Regions from separate parts of the Exiguobacterium sp. s21 genome, predicted to be linked through region 1. Evidence: riboswitches for the same ligand, from Rfam matches in the RefSeq annotation. Region 1 holds a riboswitch; the other holds the start of a gene.

Region 1 (3,409 bases):
AAAAGTACCCAACTGGCCAATGGGGTCATCACCGTTGCACCAGTTGAGTACTCTTCTATAATAAATTTAATTTTCAGACTAATCAATGAAAGTTTTGAAAATAACGAATTTTTTTGAAAGGGTGGTCAGTGGAATAGGCGGTCTGCTAAAATAATGGAATTGATGTAAAAAAGAAAAGAGGATATTACGATATGACAATATGGTTGTTCTACTTACTGCTCGGTTTGATTCAAGGCTTCACGGAGCCGATCCCGATTTCGTCAAGCGGTCACTTGGTCATCTTCCAAGAGCTGTTCGATATCGAACTGCCGGGACTCTCGTTCGAGATATTCGTGAACTTTGCCTCGCTGCTCGCCGTCTTGACGATTTATCGGAAAGACGTCGTCCGTCTCGTCGTCAGTCTGTGGACGTTCTTATTTAAGAAAGATCGCAGTGACGAAACGATGATTGATGTTAAGTTCATCGGGCTCTTGCTCATCGCGACCGTCCCGGCTGGTTTGCTCGGTGTCTTGTTTGGTGATTGGATCGGGGAGACGCTCGGTGGAGTCGCCACGGTCGGTTACACGCTCATCTTGACTGGGCTTGCGCTCTGGTTCATCCGCAACATGCGCGGGAACAAAGGCGACGGCGGCATCACGCTCCGCGACGCGATTTTGATTGGACTTGCTCAAGCGGTCGCACTCATTCCAGGGATCAGCCGCTCCGGCGCCACGATCGTCATGGCGATGCTCCTCGGCATCAAGCAAGAGTCGGCCCTCCGCTTCTCGTTCTTCTTATTCATCCCGGTCAGTCTCGGGACGATGATTTTAGATGGACCGGCGCTGTTCACGAATCCGGAAACGCGTGAACTGTTCGGACCGCTCATCTTGGCGTTCACCGCCTCGTATGCGCTCACGGCCATCTCGCTCAAATGGTTCCAACACATCATGGCAAAAGGCGAACTCAAATATTTCTCGTTCTATTGCTGGATCGTCGGTCTCCTCGTCGTCCTATTCTTGGCATGATTCTGAAGGCGCTGCTCACTCGAGCGGCGCCTTTTTGCGCATTTCGTTTTGCCATCGATTTATTTTTGCGCTAAAGTGGAGACGTACAAACAAATATTCCTTCGGGGTCGGGTGAAAGTCCCAACCGGCGGTGATGGGCGCGAGCCTTAAGTCCGTGACCCGGGCGCACGTGTGCGAACGGTGGATCTAGTGCGATTCTAGAGCCGACAGTATAGTCTGGATGGGAGAAGGAAACATGACAGGTCCACGCGACCTGTAGTTCGTCGTACGTTTTTCTGTAAAGAAAACGCTTATTTGGCTTGCCCAAATGACGACCGACACCTCCCACCGAGACCTTGAGGATCATTCCTTGAGGTCTTTTTGTTTGTGCGAAACAAGGAGGGAGATTATGAATCAGTACATGCAACAAGCCATCCAATTGGCCAAGTTCGCCTCATCGACCGGCATCAACCCGCGCGTCGGCGCCGTCGTCGTCAAGGACGGCCGGGTCGTCGGGTTCGGTGCCCACTTGAAGGCAGGAGAAGCGCACGCCGAGGTGCACGCCATCCGCATGGCCGGCGCTGCCGCGTACGGTGCGACGATTTACGTCACGCTCGAACCGTGCTCGCATTACGGCAAGACGCCACCGTGCGCCGATCTGCTCGTCGAGTCCGGCATCAAGCGTGCCGTCGTCGCGATGGAAGACCCGAACCCGCTCGTGTCAGGGCGCGGCATCGCCCGGTTGAAAGCGGCCGGGATTGACGTCGAGGTCGGGCTACTCGAGCGTGAGGCGCGGGCGCTCAATACGGCGTTCTTGCGTTCACTCGAGACGAAGCGGCCTTATGTCATCTTGAAGACGGCGACGAGCCTCGACGGCAAAGTCGCGCTCGATCACGGTGACAGCAAGTGGGTGACCGGGACAGTAGCGAGACGGGACGTCCATGAACTGCGGGCGACGGTCGACGCCGTTTTGACCGGTGTCGGCACCGTCCTCGCCGACGATCCGGCACTCACCGTCCGGCTCGACCGTGAGACGACACAACTGCTCCGAATCGTGCTCGACCGTGAGTTGCGTACGCCGCTCTCGAGTCAGCTCGTCCGAACGGCGACCGACGTACCGGTGCTTCTGTACACGACTTCGGACGACCAAACAAAACGTGACGCGCTGACAGCGAATGGCGTCGAAATCGCCGACTACACATCGCTCGAAGCTGTCCTGCAAGACGTCTACGCACGCGGCATCGGTCGTATGCTCGTCGAAGCGGGACCGACACTCGTCACTTCACTCTTGGACGGACAGTTCGTCGACGAGTGGGTCATGTACCAGTCGCCACGCGTATTCGGCGGCAAGGGCGGTTTCTACCGCTCGCATCATGATGGGCCGCTCGATGCGGTCGAACGGTATGAGGTTCAATCGGTCGAGACGGTCGGCACCGATATCAAACTGATCATGCGAAAGGAGGAGTCCGATGTTCACGGGAATCGTTGAAGAGATTGGCAGTGTCAAGGCAGTAAAGCGGAACGGTCCGTCTCTCCGGCTCACGCTCGCCGGACAGGTCGTCCTCGAGGATGTGAAGCTCGGTGACAGCATCTCCGTCAACGGCATCTGTCTCACCGTGACGACGTTCGACCGCGACAGTTTCTCGGTCGACGTCATGCCGGAGACGCTCAAGGCGTCGAGTCTCGACGGGGTCCGCCCCGGTACGAGCGTCAACTTGGAGCGGGCCATGCCCGCGAACGGACGCTTCGGCGGCCATTTCGTCTCGGGTCACGTCGACGGGGTCGGACGCATCGTCAAAAAACGGTCGCTCGCGAACGCCGTCTATGTCGACATCAGCTGTGAGCCGTCGCTCCTCCGCTATATCGTCCCGAAAGGTTCGATTTCGGTCGACGGGACGAGCTTGACGGTGTTTGATGTCACCGAACGCGGATTCACGTTGTCGCTTATCCCGCATACGTACAGTGAGACGGTGCTCGGGATGAAACAGGCAGGAGACGCGGTCAATTTGGAATGTGACATGTTAGCTAAATATATGGAAAAACTCGTAAGTCAAAAACCGATGACGCTCGAATCGCTGGCGTCGCAAGGGTATGGAAAGGCGGGATGGTAATGTTCCACACGATTGAAGAAGCAGTCGAAGACTTGAAGATGGGACGACCGATTATCGTCGTCGACGATGAGGACCGTGAGAACGAAGGGGACTTCGTCGTGCTCGCGGATAAAATGACCGCAGAGACGATGAACTTCCTCATCACGGAAGGGAAAGGACTCGTCTGCGCCTCCCTCGCCGAAGAAGTGGCCGTCCGGCTCGACTTGCAGCCGATGGTCGCAAACAGCACCGATCCACACGGGACGGCGTTCACGGTCAGCGTCGATCACATCGATTCGACGACGGGCATCTCGGCGAGCGAACGGGCCCATACAG
Region 2 (3,409 bases), 230 kb from region 1:
ATCGACATATAATAGTCGACGTCCGTATCGTACGGCGACGACTCGCCATCTTTTATGATCTGGACCGGTTTATTTAAGTGATGGCCGATCCGTTCCATGAGTACCCCGAGCGAGATGACCCCTTCACTCGCCGCTTTGAACGGTCCGGTCACGTTCGCCCGACCGACCCATTCTAGAAAGGCGGCCGCCTCAAAGCTTGAGATGAACCCCATTTTCGCTTCCGGGTGATGCAGTACGATCGGCTCTTCCCGTCGGACGGCGTCGATATAAAACTTGAGACGGTCTGTATAGTCGTCGGGTCCGAGCACGATTGGCAAGCGGACCGTCGCGACCGGGAACGAGGCGCGATGGAAGAAATAAGATTCAGCCTCTCGCTTCCCTTGCCCATAATCATGTTCGGATTCGAGATGATAGTCATGATGGAGCGGATTGAAATCACTTTCTTTCAACTCGGCGCCTGGCGCATAAACCGACATCGTCGACGTGAGCACATATTTACCGACTTGGTCCATGAAAGCGTCCGAGGCGATCTTTGCCTGGTACGGGTTAAAGCAAATATTGTCATAGACGAGGTCGTAATGGTCTCGTGACAAATCTTTCATCGTCGCCACCGACTGTCGGTCCCCTTTGATCGACCGGATGCCCTCCGCCTCAGGTACTTGCAGTTGTCCACGCGTCACAATCGTCACATCGTCACCGGCCTCCGCCAACCGAAGCGCCAACCGCTTTCCAAAATAGCGTGAGCCACCGAAAATCAATACGTTTCTCATCGTCCCTGCTCCTCCTACATGAAATGACATCTCTTTTCATTTTCCCTTGCATCCTCTCGACTAATCTTCTACATCCTTGAATATTTTTGTTATTCTTATATATATAGAGAAGAAAGAGGCGAGACGCATGCATCAGATCACATTAGAAAAAGGATGGTCGTGTGAATTACCGACACAATATGCCATTTACCAAAGCTTATCGGACTTCAGCCGTTACTCGGTCCTTGACCAAGAGGAAGAGAGCGTCTGTTCATTCCGCATCACGAACGACACGTGTAAAATCACAGCGTTTCGTCCTTGGCAACATCAAATCGAGTTAGACGCGGCTTCGAAACTCATTCGATTAATTCTGATTGAAGAGACAGACTGAATACAAAAAAGGCCAATCATGTGGCATGATTGGCCTTTCGTTTAGCAATCCCCAGGTGTCCCGGCGTTCGATGCCGTCCGGAAACTCGAGCCACAACCGCACGTGGCGATGGCGTTCGGATTTTTAATCGTGAAGCCGCCTCCTAGCATCGACTGCTTATAGTCAATCTCGAGACCGTCGACGACCCCGTGATCGGCTTCGGCGACGATGACGCGGACGCCGTGGTGGTCAAACTGAACGTCCTTGTCTGTCTTATCCTCATCAAATCCCATCCCGTAAGACAGGCCGGTACACCCGCCCCCTTGCACTTTGATCCGCAAGTACTGGTCGTCGGGGCGTTCGGTCTGTTTCATCATATCGATGACTTGTAATGCGGCTGATTCTGTCAAATGAATCATCTGAACTCCTCCTTCGTTATCTTAACTTCAAGTCAACTGACTTGAGATTTTGTGAAATATCTTGTATAACTAAACTGTAACAAAAAAAATTAAATCGTTCCATCTTCGGGGCAGGGTGAAATTCCCGACCGGCGGTATTGAAGACAAGTTCTTCTCAGCCCGTGAGCGAGCAAGGCGTTGCTTGCTGATTTCGTGAGATTCGAAAGCCGACAGTAAAGTCTGGATGGGAGAAGATGGCGGCATCCGACCGATATCCGGATGTTTTCTTCGGCGTGGTCTAAACACCGATGAGAACATCTATTTCGTATGCGCGTAAACTCTCCCGATTGTTTGATACAATCGGGTTTTTCTATGCGACGGGTGCCATTCATCAAGGAGCGACAAAAGGAGAGATTTTGATGAAAACAACGCGCAACAAACGATTGACAACACTGGTGACACTATCGATGCTCGGGGCCATTTCTTTTGTCCTCATGCTCTTTAACTTCCCGCTGCCTTTCCTACCACCGTTCCTAAAAGTGGATTTCAGTGACATTCCCGCGCTCGTCGCCGGGATCGTGTTCTCCCCACTCGCAGGCGTCGTGGTCGTCGCTCTAAAAAACGTCCTCTACTATGTCTTCAATGGTGGCGGCGTTCCGGTCGGTGAAGTCGCGAACTTCTTTGCAGGTGTCGCCTTCATGTATCCGGTCGCATGGTTCTACCATAAACGTAAAACGAATAAAGCGCTCGCTTCAGGCCTCGTGGCCGGTACGATCACGATGGCACTCAGCTTGGCGATCTTGAACTATTTGCTCATCTTACCAGCCTACGCGTTCTTCTTCGGCATGACCGAGATGGCACAACCGGCTGTCAAAACGGACCTCGTCCTATACGGTATCTTGCCGTTCAACTTCATTAAGGCCTTGCTGATCAGCGCCTTGTTCGTCCCACTCTTCCTCAAATTGAAGCCGTGGATCGAACGTCAGCGCATGCAACTTCAAGCGTAACTGACAAGCACCTAGACCCCGGTCTAGGTGCTTTTTGTATGGGTACGCTATGCTAATGAGAGAATAGGAGGAGATGGATTGAACACGACTGAAGATGTGACCCATTTTTTAGAGACTGATGTGGAACTGATGCGTCTGTTGACAATCGTCGCTTCGCTCTGTTTACCCGATTGGTGGATTTGTGCCGGATACGTGCGGGCAAAAATATGGGATGACGCGCACGGCTACGAAGTACCGACGCCGACCGAGGACGTCGATGTCATCTACTTTGACCGATCTCACATCGACGAGGCGATTGAAAAACAGTATGAGGCACAACTGCACGACCTGTTACCGAACGTCCCTTGGTCGGTCAAAAACCAGGCCCGCATGCATCTGGTCAATCAATTGCCACAGTATCAATCTGCGGTCGACGCCTTGGCCCATTTCCCTGAGACGGTCACGGCCATCGGTGTCAGCCTTGATGCGAGCGGACGCTTGAAGCTGGCCGCCCCTTACGGTATCGACGACATAGTCAAACTACAGTTACGACCGACCCCGGCCTTTGCGAACGACTCTTCACACCATCATATTTATCGAGCCCGGATCAATAAAAAGAATTGGCAAGCCACTTGGCCGAGACTCCATGAAGTGGATATACCTCGTCAGGAACGATAAACCCCCACCGTTTCCTGGTCAATTCCTTCTATCGGTCCTAGTCACATATGACAAACCTGACAGAAGAATGCACAAAAGTAACTTAGCTTTGTTACTTTTGTGCGGATAATTTCACTCTATGTAATACTCGAACGTGAACCGGTGTTACTAATTCAATTAATGCCACCTCTACAATTTTTCCAGCTATAGGTTTTACAATATCAGTACAATATTCAAAAGCATCTTTCA

The links. Region 1 has a riboswitch for FMN ahead of ribD (bifunctional diaminohydroxyphosphoribosylaminopyrimidine deaminase/5-amino-6-(5-phosphoribosylamino)uracil reductase RibD). Riboswitches for the same ligand answer to the same signal wherever they lie in the genome.
Region 2: it holds a riboswitch for FMN, as region 1 does, so the genes downstream of both, KNP06_RS00045 (ECF transporter S component) here and ribD (bifunctional diaminohydroxyphosphoribosylaminopyrimidine deaminase/5-amino-6-(5-phosphoribosylamino)uracil reductase RibD) in region 1, are expected to answer to the same signal.

The regions. Positions count from the first base shown of each region.
Region 1 covers NZ_JACSLF010000001.1:234,064-237,472, reverse strand. Annotated here, with positions in the region: gene KNP06_RS01240 (undecaprenyl-diphosphate phosphatase) at 192-1,004, shown strand; FMN riboswitch at 1,098-1,240, shown strand; gene ribD (bifunctional diaminohydroxyphosphoribosylaminopyrimidine deaminase/5-amino-6-(5-phosphoribosylamino)uracil reductase RibD) at 1,393-2,472, shown strand; gene ribE (riboflavin synthase) at 2,453-3,094, shown strand; gene ribB (3,4-dihydroxy-2-butanone-4-phosphate synthase) at 3,094-3,409, shown strand, end outside.
Region 2 covers NZ_JACSLF010000001.1:6,118-9,526, forward strand. Annotated here, with positions in the region: gene KNP06_RS00030 (Rossmann-fold NAD(P)-binding domain-containing protein) at 1-770, opposite strand, end outside; gene KNP06_RS00035 (hypothetical protein) at 898-1,140, shown strand; gene KNP06_RS00040 (HesB/IscA family protein) at 1,182-1,538, opposite strand; FMN riboswitch at 1,636-1,777, shown strand; gene KNP06_RS00045 (ECF transporter S component) at 1,937-2,524, shown strand; gene KNP06_RS00050 (nucleotidyltransferase family protein) at 2,654-3,181, shown strand; gene KNP06_RS00055 (2'-5' RNA ligase family protein) at 3,273-3,409, opposite strand, start outside.